4 regions of the Colwellia sp. SU-HH01217 genome follow, and region 3 is predicted to be linked to each of the others. Evidence: predicted binding sites of a transcription regulator. Region 3 holds the regulator's gene; each other region holds the start of a gene.
The links. The regulator sigma-54, encoded in region 3, starts transcription at its own class of promoters, with help from an activator protein. The targets are predictions, from matches to a motif close to GTTGGCACGNNNNTNGNNT.
Positions count from the first base shown of each region.

Region 1: flgA (flagellar basal body P-ring formation chaperone FlgA) is a predicted target of sigma-54. The motif match lies at 1,951-1,969, and genes of this name have one in related genera.
Region 2: AC27G3_RS09065 (CCXG family PEP-CTERM protein) is a predicted target of sigma-54. The motif match lies at 1,344-1,362, and genes of this name have one in related genera.
Region 4: AC27G3_RS08525 (DUF4097 family beta strand repeat-containing protein) is a predicted target of sigma-54. The motif match lies at 1,855-1,873, and genes of this name have one in related genera.

Region 1 is NZ_BAAJLX010000002.1:188,477-192,220, reverse strand. Features, by position in the region: gene AC27G3_RS04015 (LPP20 family lipoprotein) at 1-2, shown strand, start outside; gene flgN (flagellar export chaperone FlgN) at 219-650, opposite strand; gene flgM (flagellar biosynthesis anti-sigma factor FlgM) at 730-1,044, opposite strand; gene flgA (flagellar basal body P-ring formation chaperone FlgA) at 1,119-1,811, opposite strand; gene AC27G3_RS03995 (chemotaxis protein) at 2,005-2,940, shown strand; gene AC27G3_RS03990 (CheR family methyltransferase) at 3,014-3,744, shown strand, end outside.
Region 2 is NZ_BAAJLX010000005.1:263,363-267,106, reverse strand. Features, by position in the region: gene ubiU (ubiquinone anaerobic biosynthesis protein UbiU) at 1-299, shown strand, start outside; gene AC27G3_RS09070 (U32 family peptidase) at 327-1,229, shown strand; gene AC27G3_RS09065 (CCXG family PEP-CTERM protein) at 1,409-2,011, shown strand; gene rsuA (16S rRNA pseudouridine(516) synthase RsuA) at 2,211-2,912, shown strand; gene recQ (DNA helicase RecQ) at 2,948-3,744, shown strand, end outside.
Region 3 is NZ_BAAJLX010000001.1:373,641-377,384, reverse strand. Features, by position in the region: gene rapZ (RNase adapter RapZ) at 1-378, opposite strand, end outside; gene ptsN (PTS IIA-like nitrogen regulatory protein PtsN) at 419-901, opposite strand; gene hpf (ribosome hibernation-promoting factor, HPF/YfiA family) at 974-1,261, opposite strand; gene AC27G3_RS01605 (RNA polymerase factor sigma-54) at 1,299-2,810, opposite strand; gene lptB (LPS export ABC transporter ATP-binding protein) at 2,913-3,641, opposite strand; gene lptA (lipopolysaccharide transport periplasmic protein LptA) at 3,645-3,744, opposite strand, start outside.
Region 4 is NZ_BAAJLX010000005.1:143,476-147,219, reverse strand. Features, by position in the region: gene AC27G3_RS08535 (Lon protease family protein) at 1-952, shown strand, start outside; gene AC27G3_RS08530 (type II secretion system protein) at 989-1,576, opposite strand; gene AC27G3_RS08525 (DUF4097 family beta strand repeat-containing protein) at 1,913-2,740, shown strand; gene AC27G3_RS08520 (DEAD/DEAH box helicase) at 3,143-3,744, shown strand, end outside.

The DNA of each region.
Region 1 (3,744 bases), on a different contig from region 3:
AGGTTAACGATAGTAAACTAACGAATATCCATCTCATTAATTAGGTGATCTATTTAATGAGATTGCTATAAACAGTGAATGATAAAAAAGTAAGCAGAACTGCTTACTTTTTTTGTTTATTGACTAGTCTATTTATTTCAACTTAGGTAGTTAATTTATTAGCCTAATTTATTAGCCTAAGTTATTCAGCCTCAGTTCTTCAGACTAAGTTTTTTAATCTAAGCTTTTAAGTCTAAACTACTTAACCCTGCGCTTTTCTTACCTTTACCGTCATAGGTTATAGCTGACTTATTATGATTTTCTAGCAGACTGGTTTTCATGCGTTCAACAGCAAGTTGAGACTGCTCAATAATTTGGCCATTTATAAAGTTAAGCTCTTGGCAATGAGTTAATCGGACTTTTATTTCTTCAAGTTCTTGTTGAAACAGTCCCGCAGCTTTATTTTGAGCAAACTCTGTATGCACACTGAGCACGGAGTCTAGAGATTGGATTTCAATTAATAATAGATTTTTTTGCTGGCTAACTTCAATTAAAGCATCAGGATTATGCTGTTGAAGTATTTCTTTTTCAGTGGTTAATAAACTTTCTAAAGTTAGCAATTGTGTTAACTGTTTTTCAACCAGTTGTTGGGCAGTTTGTTCTGTCGTCATTGAGGATTAACCTATAGTACTTAGTCGCTATATAGATATTACAGGTTAAACAAAGATGAATAACAACAACTAAATAGCGTTAAGTCAGTTTAAATTCAAAATTAGCAATACTTGCAGCTAATTTCTCCGGATTAATTTTATAGTCACCAGAAGCAATCGCTTTTTGTAGCTGCTCAATCTTCTTTTGATTAATTGCAGGCTCTGCGCTTGCTTTTTTCTGCAACTCATTAAGCTGTTTAGCTTGCGGTGTAATAGATACTGAATCTTGGCTTGAACGTTTAGTTTGTTCAGTATTATTCAGTGTTTGTGTTGCTTTTTGTTTAACATCACTGTGTTGCTCAAGCTTTTGTTTAACTTGTGTGGTGTTATTCAAGTTGTTGATATTTATAGCCATAATAAATTCCTGTGGCGATTAAGTATTTTTCATCTACCTTGTTATCGGCTAGAGGGTAGATAACTTAAGCTAAATTATAAATTAATTACCACTTTGTTAATAGCCTTTACTTGAGCAGTAATTATTTTACCACTCTGTTTATTTTTTACATTAATTTGTTCGCCAATATTACCACTGCTCAATGCTTCGCCATTGGTTTTAATAGTGAAGTTTTTTGACTGAGCAATAATGGCAACTTGAGAGCCTTCACAAACAATACAAATGTTTCTTAAGGTTAACAACTGCCCCTTGTTCACTCTTCTTTCGGATTTCGTGCCGATAACTTTATTAAGGTCTGTTAAAAATGTACCTCGAATTTTATAGCTATCTTTATAGGCTAATTTCACGTGTGATTTATCTAATAAAGTGCCTTTGTTTATCGATTTTTTAGCGACTATAACTGGTAGCATTGTATTTATTTTTGCGGCTAAATAAATATGCCAGGGTGTTGAATCATCACAACTTATTTTAATATTTACGTTTCTACCATTAAAGTTTTGCGGTATATTTGCTTTTAATTGGGTTTCACAATCATCGAACTCTACTCTTGGATCAATATTAGCGACTTTTATCGTTAGTTTTCCGTTAGGAGGAGAGGCAATATTTTCTATTAAATAATTTTTTGCAAAGCTCTCAATATAGGCATTATCGGTCTTTGCCTCGATAGTTTTCGATAAAAATACTAGAGTTATTGTTAAAAATGTTATAAAAATCTTAATATTGCTCATATTTTTCACAATCTATTTTAGGTAAATTTGAATACTCGTCTATGCTTTAATATAGGCGTAAGCTAAGCTAATGAGAGTACGTTTAATTATATAAATCTAAGTGTCAAAAAAAAGACACTTACGATACTCTTACTTTTATAATCAAGAACTGTGCCGATGTATTATAATCTGTGCAGTCTACAACGAGGTTTATATGGCAGGTATTCTAGACTCCGTAAATCAACGCACCCAAATGGTGGGACAAAATAGACTTGAGCTCTTGCTATTTAAGTTAGTTGGTCGTCAGCGTTATGGTATTAACGTCTTTAAAGTGAGAGAGGTTTTACAATGCCCCAAATTAACTTCACTTCCCAAGCAAGATAAATACATTAAAGGGATAGCGCACATACGTGGTCAAACTATTTCGGTTATCGACTTAAGTAAAGCTACAGGGGGGTCTCCTATAACCGACATGACCGACAGCTTTATTATTATTGCTGAATATAACCGTAGTGTGCAGGGGTTTTTAGTAGCTGGAGTTGAGCGCATAGTCACCCTAAGCTGGAAAGATATAATGCCGCCTCCAGAAGGTGCGGGTAAATCGAGTTACTTAACCGCTGTTACAGAAATTGAAAATGAAATGGTGTCTATTTTAGATGTCGAAAAAATTCTTAATGAAATAAGCCCTGTTTCTACTGAATTAAGCGAAAACGTTGCTGATGAAAGTGTAGGTAGTGATTTAGGTGATAAGTTAGTGATGATCGCTGATGACTCAACCGTTGCTCGAAATCAAGTAAAGCGTGCTTTAACGCCATTGGGTATTAATATGATATTGGCTAAAAATGGTCAAGATGCGTTAGATCAATTACAAGCGATTGAAGCAACATGTGAAAACGGTATTAGTGATAAAGTCGCCTTACTTATTTCTGATATTGAAATGCCTGAGATGGATGGTTACACCTTAACAGCTGAAGTTAAAGCAAATGAACGAATGCGAGATATGCCTATTATTTTACATACTTCTTTAAGTGGTGTTTTTAATAATGCGATGGTTGAAAAAGTGGGAGCCAATGACTTTATCCCTAAGTTTCATCCTGACGAATTAGCCACAGCAGTTAAAAAATGGTTGAAAATGGATTCTGATGAATAACTAAAACCTAGTATTAGTGTTTGTAAATATAAATTAAGTAATGAAGTTACCTGACTAAAGTGAGTGGAATATAGTGTCTGCACGTGAGCTTGATGATAAAAGCTATCATCAATTTAGAGCTTTTCTAGAGCAGCAATGTGGTATTGTGCTCGGTGAAAATAAACAGTACTTGGTGAAAAGCCGGCTAGCCCCTTTAATGGCTAAGTTCAGTCTTGTGTCATTAAGTGAGTTAGTCGCGCGCACTTTATTACCAAGTGAGCGTCAACTTCGAGCGGCAGTTATAGACGCCATGACTACGAACGAAACGTTATGGTTTCGTGACGATTATCCCTTTCAACTTTTGAGTAACAGGCTGTTGCCTGATTTTGTTGGTCGACGCACACCTGTTAAAATTTGGTCGGCGGCAAGCTCATCTGGGCAAGAGCCTTATTCAATCGCTATGACAATTTTAGAGTACCAACAAAAAAATCCTGGCGCTTTTCCTGGGGGGGTACAGGTAGTTGGTACTGACATTTCAACAACGATGTTGGAGCATTGTAAATATGGTCATTATGACAGTTTAGCTTTAGCTCGAGGGCTTTCAGCTGAGCGTAAAAGGCAGTTTTTTGAAAACGGTGATAACGGCATGCTAAAAGTGAAAGATCATGTTAAAAGTATGGTGAGCTTTCGACCGCTTAATCTGCTTAACAGTTATAGTTTAATGGGGCGTTTTGATATTGTTTTTTGCCGTAATGTATTAATTTATTTTGCCCCAGAAATTAAGTCTCAAATAATTTCTCAAATTCAAGGAGTACTCAACCCAAA
Region 2 (3,744 bases), on a different contig from region 3:
AAGGGAGGTTTGAAGTCGACAGCAAGGTTTATCACGCCTTAGAAGAACCCACGAGTTTAAATACCTTAGCATTAATTCCAGAGCTTGCCTCAATGGGTATAGTATCAGTGAAAATTGAAGGCCGTCAGCGAAGTCCTGCTTATGTCGAGCAAGTTACCAAAACTTGGCGACAAGCTTTAGATCATTTTAAGCATTTCCCTAATAAATTTGAACTGGCAGAACGATGGATGCAAGCACTGGCTAATTTATCTGAAGGATCGCAAACCACACTTGGTGCCTATCACCGTAAATGGCAATAAGCTCTATTTAATCATCAAGGTAATAATATGAAATTTTCTCTCGGACCTAGTTTATTTTTTTGGCCTAAACAACAAGTGGAAAACTTTTACCATAAGGCTCTCAGTAGCCAAGCAGATATTATTTATTTAGGAGAAACCGTTTGCTCAAAACGAAGAGAATTGAGAGCAAAAGATTGGCTTAAACTTGCCAATAATATGGCGAAAACACTGATAAATGATACTCAGTTTCAAGATAAACAAATTGTTATTTCCACCATGGCATTGCTCGAATCTCCTTCTGAGTTACAAGTAATGAAACGATTATGCGATAACGGTGAATTATTAGTTGAAGCTAATGATCTTAGCGCTGTGCAACTGATGCATGAGTTAAAGATGCCCTTTGTCGCTGGCCCTGCAATTAATTGTTATAATTTATCTACGCTTAAAGTTTTGTTAAAACAAGGGATGATTCGTTGGACAATGCCGGTTGAATTATCAGGTGACTGGCTTAAACAGATCCTAGAGCAAGCCGAAGATGAAAATATAAGAGAACAATTCGAGTGTGAAGTTTTTTCTTGGGGATATTTACCGCTAGCTTATTCTGCTCGTTGTTTTACCGCGCGCTCTGAAAACCGCGCAAAAGATGATTGCCAATATTGTTGTATTAAGTACCCTCAAGGTAGAGAGATGAGAAGTCGTGAGCATGAAAAAGTATTTATACTCAATGGTATACAAACAATGTCAGGCTATCAATACAACCTAATAAATGAAATACCTGAGCTCAATAATTTAGGTGTAGATATTGCCAGAGTGAGCGCTGACAGTGAAAAAGCGTTCAGGCAATTAACACTATTTAGAAAACAGTTAGAACACCCTGTTAAGCAAAAACTTAATTCGGTTAAGGAGTGTAATGGTTATTGGCATCAAATAGCAGGTATGTCAGTCGCTTAATTAAAAAATACGGTTAGTACAAACGACGATATATTTTATTGTACAATTGTGTCAATATAATTTACATAAAGTATTTTAGCTTAAAATTTATCTAATAAATACAGTGTGTTGCAAGTTGGCTTGTTTATTGCTCTTAGTTGAGTGAATTTATTTTTTTAATCTACTAAGAGATAGCAGTAATGAATTTACAAAACATCAAACTTTTTTGCTTAGCATTAGCTTTTACTTGTGCAAATGCTAGCGCAACACTAATTACCCTTGAAACACGCGTTATCGATAACGGTGTTGACTCATCTGATTTTACTAGCTCATGGCTTTCACAAGGCTCAGCAATTACTAGTAATGTTGTTGATAACCTTGATAGTTTTCGTTTAGGTAACAACACCTTTGGTCATTTACAAATTGATTTATCTTTAGAAAGATATACTACAAATTGGGTATTTGATTTTGGTTTAGACGCGGGTTACGGCGCTGCTATTTACGTTGACGGTTTATTAGTTGATAGCCGTACTGATAATTTATGGTGGAGCAACAACTGGAGTAACTCAGATGTTTTCACTGTTTCGTTATCAGATCTTGCTCGTGACAGCCAAGTAATTGATGTTTATTGGGCAGAAGACTGTTGTAACGGTAACAGCTCAATTCGTTTTACTAACGACAATAAACAAACTAACACTTTATCTGTTGCTAACTTAGATGCTGCAAGCATTCCAGAGCCAACAACAATTGCATTATTTGGTTTAGCTGTAATGGGCATTGCTGCTCGTCGTCGCATGGTGTAAATAGCTCAGCTAAAGCACCAAATATTGAGTGCTTATTTCATTTTCCAGTGTTAAAAATCCCTAGCAATATAATTGTTAGGGATTTTTTTATGCCTAGACACTTTTCTTTTTCATAACCGTTATAAATTTCATTGACAGTTTTTCCTATCAGCAAGGATAATAGCGTAAAGCTTCTCTTTACTCGTTATTATTAATTATTATGCGCCTTGATAAATTTATTTGTAAAAGCACCGAACTAAGCCGAAATGAGGCGAAATCATTATTAAAAAGTGGGGAAGTAAGAGTTAACAACGAAGTTGTTAAAAATCCAGCCACCCAAGTTCACGAAAATAATCATATAAGTGTTGATGGTCAAACGCTAACTGCTCGTACTTCTCGTTACATTATGATGAATAAGCCACTCGATACTATTTGCTCAAATGTTGATGAAGTACACCCCTCGCTTTTACACTTTGTTGATGTTGATAAGGCGTTTGATCTCCATATAGCAGGGCGATTAGATGTCGACACGACAGGTTTGGTATTAATTACCGATGATGGACGATGGTCTCATAATATAATTTCACCTAAAAAACAGTGTAAAAAAACTTATCGTGTATGGCTAAGAGACCCACTCGATGAATCGATCATCGAACAATTTAAAAACGGAGTACAATTACAAGGGGAGGCTTCACTAACACGTCCAGCAGAGCTAGTTATAATTGAAGACGGTCAGAATAAAGAAGTACTACTTACTATTACTGAAGGTAAGTACCATCAAGTTAAACGAATGTTTGCTGCGGTTTATAATAAAGTGGTAGGGTTGCACAGAGAGCAAATTGGAGACATTGTTTTACCTGATGATCTTGAGCCTGGACAATGGCGATATTTAACAGCAGACGAAGTGAATTCTGTTAAATAACTGCACTGCTAACTTCCCCCTAAATGGAATTGTTTATGTCAAATACAGCGAATAATCATGCGTTATCCTTGTTAAGAAATACTTTTGGTTATTCAGAATTTCGGGGACAACAAGCTGATATTGTAAGTCAAGCCATCGACGGTAAAGATGTTTTAGTGCTAATGCCAACAGGCGGCGGTAAATCTTTGTGCTATCAAATACCTGCGTTAGTGCGAAAAGGCGTGGGTGTTGTTATTTCACCGCTTATTGCTTTAATGCAAGATCAAGTGGATGCATTGGCCCAAGTTGGTGTAAATGCTTGCTTTTTAAATTCAACTTTATCAGCTTTGCAAGTTAGTGATATTGAAAGCCAGTTAATAAGTGGCAATATCGATATCCTTTATATAGCACCAGAAAGGCTGATTCAGTCACGTACCTTAGCATTATTATCACAACTCACTATCTCATTGTTTGCCATTGATGAAGCTCACTGTGTGTCTCAGTGGGGCCATGATTTTAGAAGCGATTACTTGCAGCTGAGTATGCTTGCACAAAAGTTTCCTCAAGTGCCTAGAATGGCGTTAACAGCAACAGCCGATGCGCGAACTAAACAAGAAATTATTACCCGTTTACAACTAGAAAATGCTCAAAAGTATGTCTCAGGGTTCGATCGTCCTAATATTCAATACCGCATTACCCACAAAGACAATGTTAAAAAGCAATTGGTAAATTTTATTAAACAAAGCCATGCCAAAGACAGCGGCATTGTTTATTGTTTATCAAGAAAACGTGTTGAGAGCTTTGCGTTGTATTTATCGCAACAAGGTTTTACCGCATTACCTTATCATGCGGG
Region 3 (3,744 bases):
TATGGGTTCTAATAATTTTTTTTCTAATGAAATGGCTTGATCAAGCGCGACATTTTGTTTAATTAACGGATGCAAGCGGCGTGTTTCACTAAAGCGCTTAATTAAATCATTATTATTGGCATCAAGATAAAGAATATTGAGCTCTACGGCATTGGGAAGATAATCAATGATTTCGGAAATATCATCAGGATCTTTTGGTAAATTCCGCACATCTAGACTGACGGCAACCGTTTCATAATCGTTAATAACCGTGTGAATAAGCGCAGGAAGTAAATTAACAGGAATATTATCAACGCAGTAATATCCTAAGTCTTCCAACACTCTAAGAGCCACTGACTTTCCTGAACCAGAGCGACCACTGACGATGATAAGTTTCATATTGTTACCTACAATTAAAAAGGGCGTAAAGGTTTATTAACTAACTGATTGTTTGGATAAAGTCGAAGAGTTGCTCGTTATCGCGGCATTTTCTTAATTGCTTACAGTTATTTTTATCACTAAAGAGTTGAGCGATGCTTTGCAGGGTACTTAAGTGTTCTTCACAACAATCCTCGGGAACAAAGAGTGCGATAAAAATATCGACTGGGCGATTATCTATGGCATCAAATTCAATAGGTTGTTCAGTGGTTATTAATACGGCCACTACTTTTTGGTCGCTTTGAATACGCCCGTGAGGGATCGCGATTCCATTACCAATGCCTGTGCTACCCATTCTTTCCCTGGTCATTAGGCTTTCAAGTAACTGGTGCTGATCTAAGCCGGAAATTTTATTAACCGCAATGGAGCAAACTTCTTCAAGAATACGTTTTTTACTATGGATACTCACTAAACAGTGGGTACAGTCTTTGGTTAGGATATCTTGCAACTTCATCATATATTTCTGCGGTTTATCAATATTCATTGGTACACCTTTTTAGTTACTGTCACTGGGTAGGATCAGCAAATAAAAAAGTGATTGTGAGCTTGTGCCAATCTAATGGTGATTGACTTTGCCTTTGTATTTTAAAATTTGTTTATCAAGTTTATCTATTAACAAGTCTATCGATTTATACATGTCTTCATTCGCTGATGAAGCAAAAACTTCACTACCTTTAAGGTGCAAGGTTGCCTCGGCACTTTGCTTGAGTTTTTCTACAGTGAGCACAATGTGGGCGTTATTGATTTGATCAAAATGACGCTCTAATTTAGAAAATTTGTTATTGACATACTCTCGTAGAGAACTCGTGATTTCAACATGGTGGCCAGTAAGATTAATTTGCATAAACGAGATCCTTATTAATTAAAAATTTCAAATAGTATTAAAGTAAACTTTTTCGTTGATTCGAAGGCGGAATAGTTAAAGATTCACGGTACTTAGCAATAGTTCTTCTAGCTACGTTGATCCCTTGATCTGCTAAAAGCTCTGCTATTTTGCTATCACTTAATGGTTTAGACGGTATTTCTGCGGCAATCAGCTTTTTAATTAAGGCTCTGATGGCCGTTGATGAACATTCGCCGCCATTTTCAGTGCTAACATGGCTAGAAAAGAAATATTTGAGTTCAAAAATTCCTCTAGGGGTATGCATATATTTTTGTGTGGTAACACGCGATATGGTTGATTCGTGCATATCAACAGCTTCGGCAATATCATTTAACACCATAGGGCGCATTGCTTCTGGCCCATGCTCAAAAAACCCTTGTTGCCGCTGCACGATACAGTTTGAGACTTTCAATAAGGTATCGTTGCGTTGCTCAAGTGACTTAATGAACCATTTAGCTTCTTGTAAGTTAGAACGAATAAATTGATTATCACTGGAAGATTTCATCGTCCGAGTTAATGCCGCATACTGCTGATTGATAGATAATTTAGGTGCGGTATCAGGATTGAGTTCAACCATCCAACGACCATTTTTCTTTTCTACAGAAACATCAGGAATGACATACTGATCATCACTTTTAATGACCGCATCGCCAGGACGAGGGTTAAGCGTTTGAATAAGACGAATAACTTCCCGAAGTTGATCTTCTTTTAACTTGGTTTTGCGCATTAGTTGGCGGTAATCACGGCTGCCAAGTAAGTCAATATGTTCACTGATAACTAATTTACACTCAGCTATCCAAGGTGTCGACGGTTCAAATTGGTTCAATTGAATCAATAAACAATCGGCAATTGAACGAGCAGCAACACCGATTGGGTCAAACATATTGATACGTTTCAATACCGCTTCAACTTCATCTAATTCGACATCCTCTTTGGCAATACTCTCAAGAATGTCTTCACAGCTTACGGTGAGGTATCCTGCATCATCAACAGCGTCAATTATTGCAGTTGCAATAGCTCTATCAGTGTCGCTAAAAGGAGTTAATTGCATTTGCCAATGTAAATGGTCTTGAATAGAGTCTTGAGTTTCACCTTGGTAGGTGTAATCTTCTGATGGTGCTGAGTTACTGACACCTGAGCTAGCTGTTCCTGCGCTATATGAATCATCCCAAGTTGTGTCCATATTTAACTCATCTGGAATGTCATTCTTTTCCATAGCTTCTGTTGTACTAATTTCATCGATAGTTGGGGTGGAGTCTTCACTACCGTCACTCGTTTTACTTTCATTAGCACTTGCAGAAGGGTTATGACCTTCTTCTATATGATCCGCTTTATTTTCGTTTGAAGCCGGTCCACTTTCATCCACTTCTAATAGTGGATTGCTTTCAAGCGCTTCTTGAATTTCTTGTTGGAGATCTAACGTTGATAACTGCAACAGCTTTATTGCTTGTTGCAGTTGTGGTGTCATGGTTAAATGTTGTCCAATACGGAGTTGTAATGTAGGGCGCATTTACCTTTATAAATTTCCTAGTTAGTTTAAATAAAGCATAGTTTACGTTATTGAGAAAAGGTGTCTTTTCTTAAAATAAATTTACTTATTTGTATTCCATCACTATAACGTGAATTGTTCACCTAGGTATACATCTCTTACGTGTTGATTCGCAAGTATTTGTTCTGCATTACCTTCGGCAATTAATTCACCATGACTTACAATATAAGCGTGTTCACAAACATCGAGAGTTTCTCTGACATTATGATCGGTAATAAGTATGCCAATACCACGCTCTTTTAAATGGATAATAATCTTTTTTATATCGCCTACTGAAATAGGATCAACACCTGCAAAAGGCTCATCTAGTAAGATAAACTTGGGATCGGCAGCTAATGCTCTTGCTATTTCTACCCGTCGGCGTTCACCACCAGATAAACTCATACCTAAATTATCTTTGATATGGCTGATATGAAACTCTTCTAATAAATGTGCGAGTTTTTCATCACGCTCAACCTCTGTTAGTTCTTTTCTAATTTGAAGTATCGCCATGATATTTTCGGTGACGGATAGTTTTCGAAAAATAGATGCTTCCTGAGGTAGATAGCCAATACCTTTGCGTGCTCTTTCATGCATCGGCGATAGAGTAACATCTTCATCGTTCAAGACAATGCTGCCACTGTCATTGGGAACTAAACCGACAATCATATAAAAAGACGTGGTTTTTCCTGCACCGTTTGGCCCTAATAACCCGACAATTTGGCCTGCTGCCACTTTTAAGCTGACATCCTTAACCACTAAACGTTTTTTGTAAGATTTAGCCAAACCATTGGCGATAAGTGTCGCAGTCATATACTAAGGAGTTACCTTTTTTTGAGGTTGTAATACGGTTGAGGTTTTCTCGTTTTGATTGCCAATGGCATCAAGTTTCTCGGTAAGAGTGTTATAAGTAATT
Region 4 (3,744 bases), on a different contig from region 3:
TTCAGATGATGCGGTAGTTGAGCTAGTTAGATACGCTTTAAGAAAGTCTGAACATCAAGAAAAGATTTCATCAAATATCGTACAAGTAAATGATTTACTCGACGAAGCTAATTATATTTGGTCGAAACAAAAAGGGGACTTTGAGATAACCGCTGAACATATCAACTTAGCATTGTCTGCTAAACAACGCCGTACAGGACGAATGAGTGAAACTTGGCTGAGTGAAATTAAAGAGCGCCAAGTGTTGATCAATACTCAAGGTGGACAAGTTGGTAAAGTTAACGGTTTAACAGTATTAGAAATTGGTGATAGTGTTTTTGGTACTCCAGCAAGAATCACTGCTACAGTTTATGCAGGTACCGACGGAGTTACCGATATCGAACGCGAGGTAGATTTAGGTAAATCTATTCACTCAAAAGGTGTACTGCTGCTAACCGGGTATTTAGGACACAAATACGGTCAAGGGTTGCCTGTGACGATTTCGGCCAATATTGCCATAGAGCAATCTTACGGACATATTGATGGTGATAGTGCTTCTATGGCTGAGCTTTGTGCGTTAATTTCGGCAATTACTCTACTCCCCATTGATCAAGGCATCGCAATTACAGGATCTATTAATCAACACGGTGAAGTGCAATCAATTGGTGGGGTTAATGAGAAAATAGAAGGTTTTTATCGTCTTTGTAAAGATACCGGATTAACGGGAAATCAAGGCGTTATTGTCCCTATGACTAATATGATTAATTTAATGCTTTCTCAAGAAGTTATTAATGCCGTTGAACAGGGAGATTTTTCAATCTACCCAGTTGAAGACATTGATCAAGCGTTAGAAATATTAATGGATAATAATGCAGGAAAATTAAGTCGAACAGGGCGTTACCCTAAAAAATCGATTCATGGTTTAGTGTTAGATAAATTGGCCAATTTCTCAGAAATATTAAGTGAAGAATAATTTATCGTCGTACATTAACGCGCCGAATAGCCACTATTAGCAACCACTAAAATCAGATCCAACAATTGAGGGAGCAATGGTGGTTGGAGTGGCATTATTGTTTTGGTTGAGGTAGTAAACGTAACAGTTGTCTTGATTGAGGTTTTTGCTAAAAGGAAAAATAACAAAACCTCGACCTGTACCAAGGTTGGCGTAACCTCTGCTGTTAAACCAGTTTTGGCCTCGTTGTCTAACACACCATTTTAATGTCGCATCATTACAATTATTGGTGTTAACTTGCGAAATATCCTCAAAATTTACTAGGTGAGTAAAGGTGAGGTTCCAACGGCCATCAGGTAGCTTGCCACGTACTCCAATATTTTGTCCGTTGGCTAATGAGTACCTATTTTGTCTGGCATTCAAATTTTCAGGGCGAGTGATAATCTTTAATGCAACCATCGACTCTGCAGATTTTATTGCGCCTTTCATAGTTAACATGGTCGCTTGAAGTGCGTCATCTTGTATATTAATAAATTTTGGTGCTACCGTTGCTGCTAAAATACCTAAGATAACTATTACAACCACTAACTCTATTAGTGTAAAACCATTGGTTTTCTTTATTTTCTTTATTTTCATTATTTTCATTATTGATTTAACACCACTTAATAATAATTTATAGCGAGTAGGTTTTTTTTACAATACATTTCAACTTTCTAAGTATTTTACTTCTCTATGGTTAACATTTGCACTTAAACCATAATCTTAATTTTTAGCCATCATTTACTAAATCCACCTTAGGATATGCGACATTGGCATTCATTAAATATTTTGCTACTTATTAGTTTAAAAGGCTAAATAGTATGTGTTTTATTACACTTTATTATTTTTGTGTTTTTTAAGTTATTGTTAATAAAGGGGTTAATGTTGGCGTGATAATTGATAATAGTTGTTAACACTTTTTTAAATTATCGAGATAAAACAATGAATTTGACTAAAACTCTGCTGACTATCGCAACTGTCTTTATGCTTAATGGCTGTATTGTAATTGCAGCTACTCCACAAGCTACTGTGCATATAAAAAAAGAATTAACGCTTGATACACAGTCGTTAACGGCATTAGATGTTGAAACAGGTGCTGGGTCATTAACAATAATTGGCGAAGCGGGCTTAACTGAAATAATGGTTAAAGCCGATATTTATACTACCTCTAAAGACGGTGAATACTATGATCTTAGTTTGGACAATTCTGGTTCAACGGCTTATTTAGTTGCCAAAAATAAACGCCATTCTGATTATTGGTCTGTTTCTTCAAGTAATGCTCATATAGATATTGAAATCATCGTCCCTCAACATTTACTCCTTGAGGTAGATGATGGCTCTGGTGGTATCTTAATTAAAGGAATAAATGCCGATGTTTCTGTTAAAGATGGTTCAGGGGAATTAGTTGTTAGTGAAATCAAAGGTAACTTAACGATAGATGATGGCTCTGGACGAATAGAAGTGACTAAAGTGGTAGGTAATGTTGGTGTTGATGACGGTTCTGGAGAAATGAGCTTAACTGAAATTAAAGGGCATATTGAAATAGAAGATGGCTCTGGTGCTATTAGTGTTAATCATGTCGAAGGTAATATTCACTTGGACGATGGTTCAGGTGATTTAATTGTTTCTAATACAAGTGGTATGGTTATTATTGAAGATGGCTCTGGGGATATTGATGTTAATGATATTGGTGGTTTAAAAGTTGTAGAGTCAGGCTCTGGTGGCTTAAGCATTAAAAATGTTAAAGGCGAATTTGAAATTGACAGTTAGTTAATTTGCATAAACGATATAACTCCCAATAAACGAAACTGAATTATATAACTCAGGTTTCGTTTATTGGATAATAATGCGCGAAATTAATTAATATGAGCTTCATTTTGCGCTTTATCTTGCATATACAAGTAGAGTCTGTATAATGCGCGCTTTAGTAAGGAGCTCATCAGATGAGTCTTACTTTATGAGTGGGGTATATACCGCCCAATAGACTTTCCCAAGCTAATATTCCTATGTATTAGCAGAATGTAGCGTAAGAATACGCTTTGAGTCTTCCTGGTGGTTTCCTCGTATTTGTACGCGGGTTACAGGTTGGCTTTTCTAAATTATTTATTTCTAATAAGAAATGAAGTTCTCTAGTATTGTCGCTGACACCTGCCTTGAGAAGATGAAATTAATATGACTGATCAAACCAATGCCGCTATCGGCTTTGACGCTTTAGGCTTGCCTGAAAACTTATTATCTGCAGTAACTACATTAGGTTTTACTGCCTCAACGCCTATCCAAGCAAAAACAATTCCTCACCTTCTTGAAGGTAAAGATGTTTTAGGTGAAGCACAAACAGGTACTGGTAAAACAGCTGCATTTGGCTTACCTGCCTTATCAAAAATAGATACTAATATTAGAAAACCTCAATTAATGGTATTGGCACCAACACGTGAATTAGCAATGCAAGTTGCTGAGGCTATAGAATCTTTCGGTAAAAATATGAAAGGTTTACGCGTAGCCACTTTATATGGCGGTCAATCTTACGGCCCTCAGTTTCAACAATTAGAGCGTGGCGCACAGGTTGTTGTTGGTACTCCTGGTCGTTTAATGGATCATTTACGTCGTAAAAGCCTTAAATTAGACGACTTAAAAGTGTGTGTGCTTGATGAAGCTGATGAAATGCTTAATATGGGCTTTTTAGAAGACATTACTTGGACACTCGATCATGTGCCAGATACGACACAAATGTGTTTGTTTTCGGCAACTATGCCTGCTGGTATCCGTAAAATTGC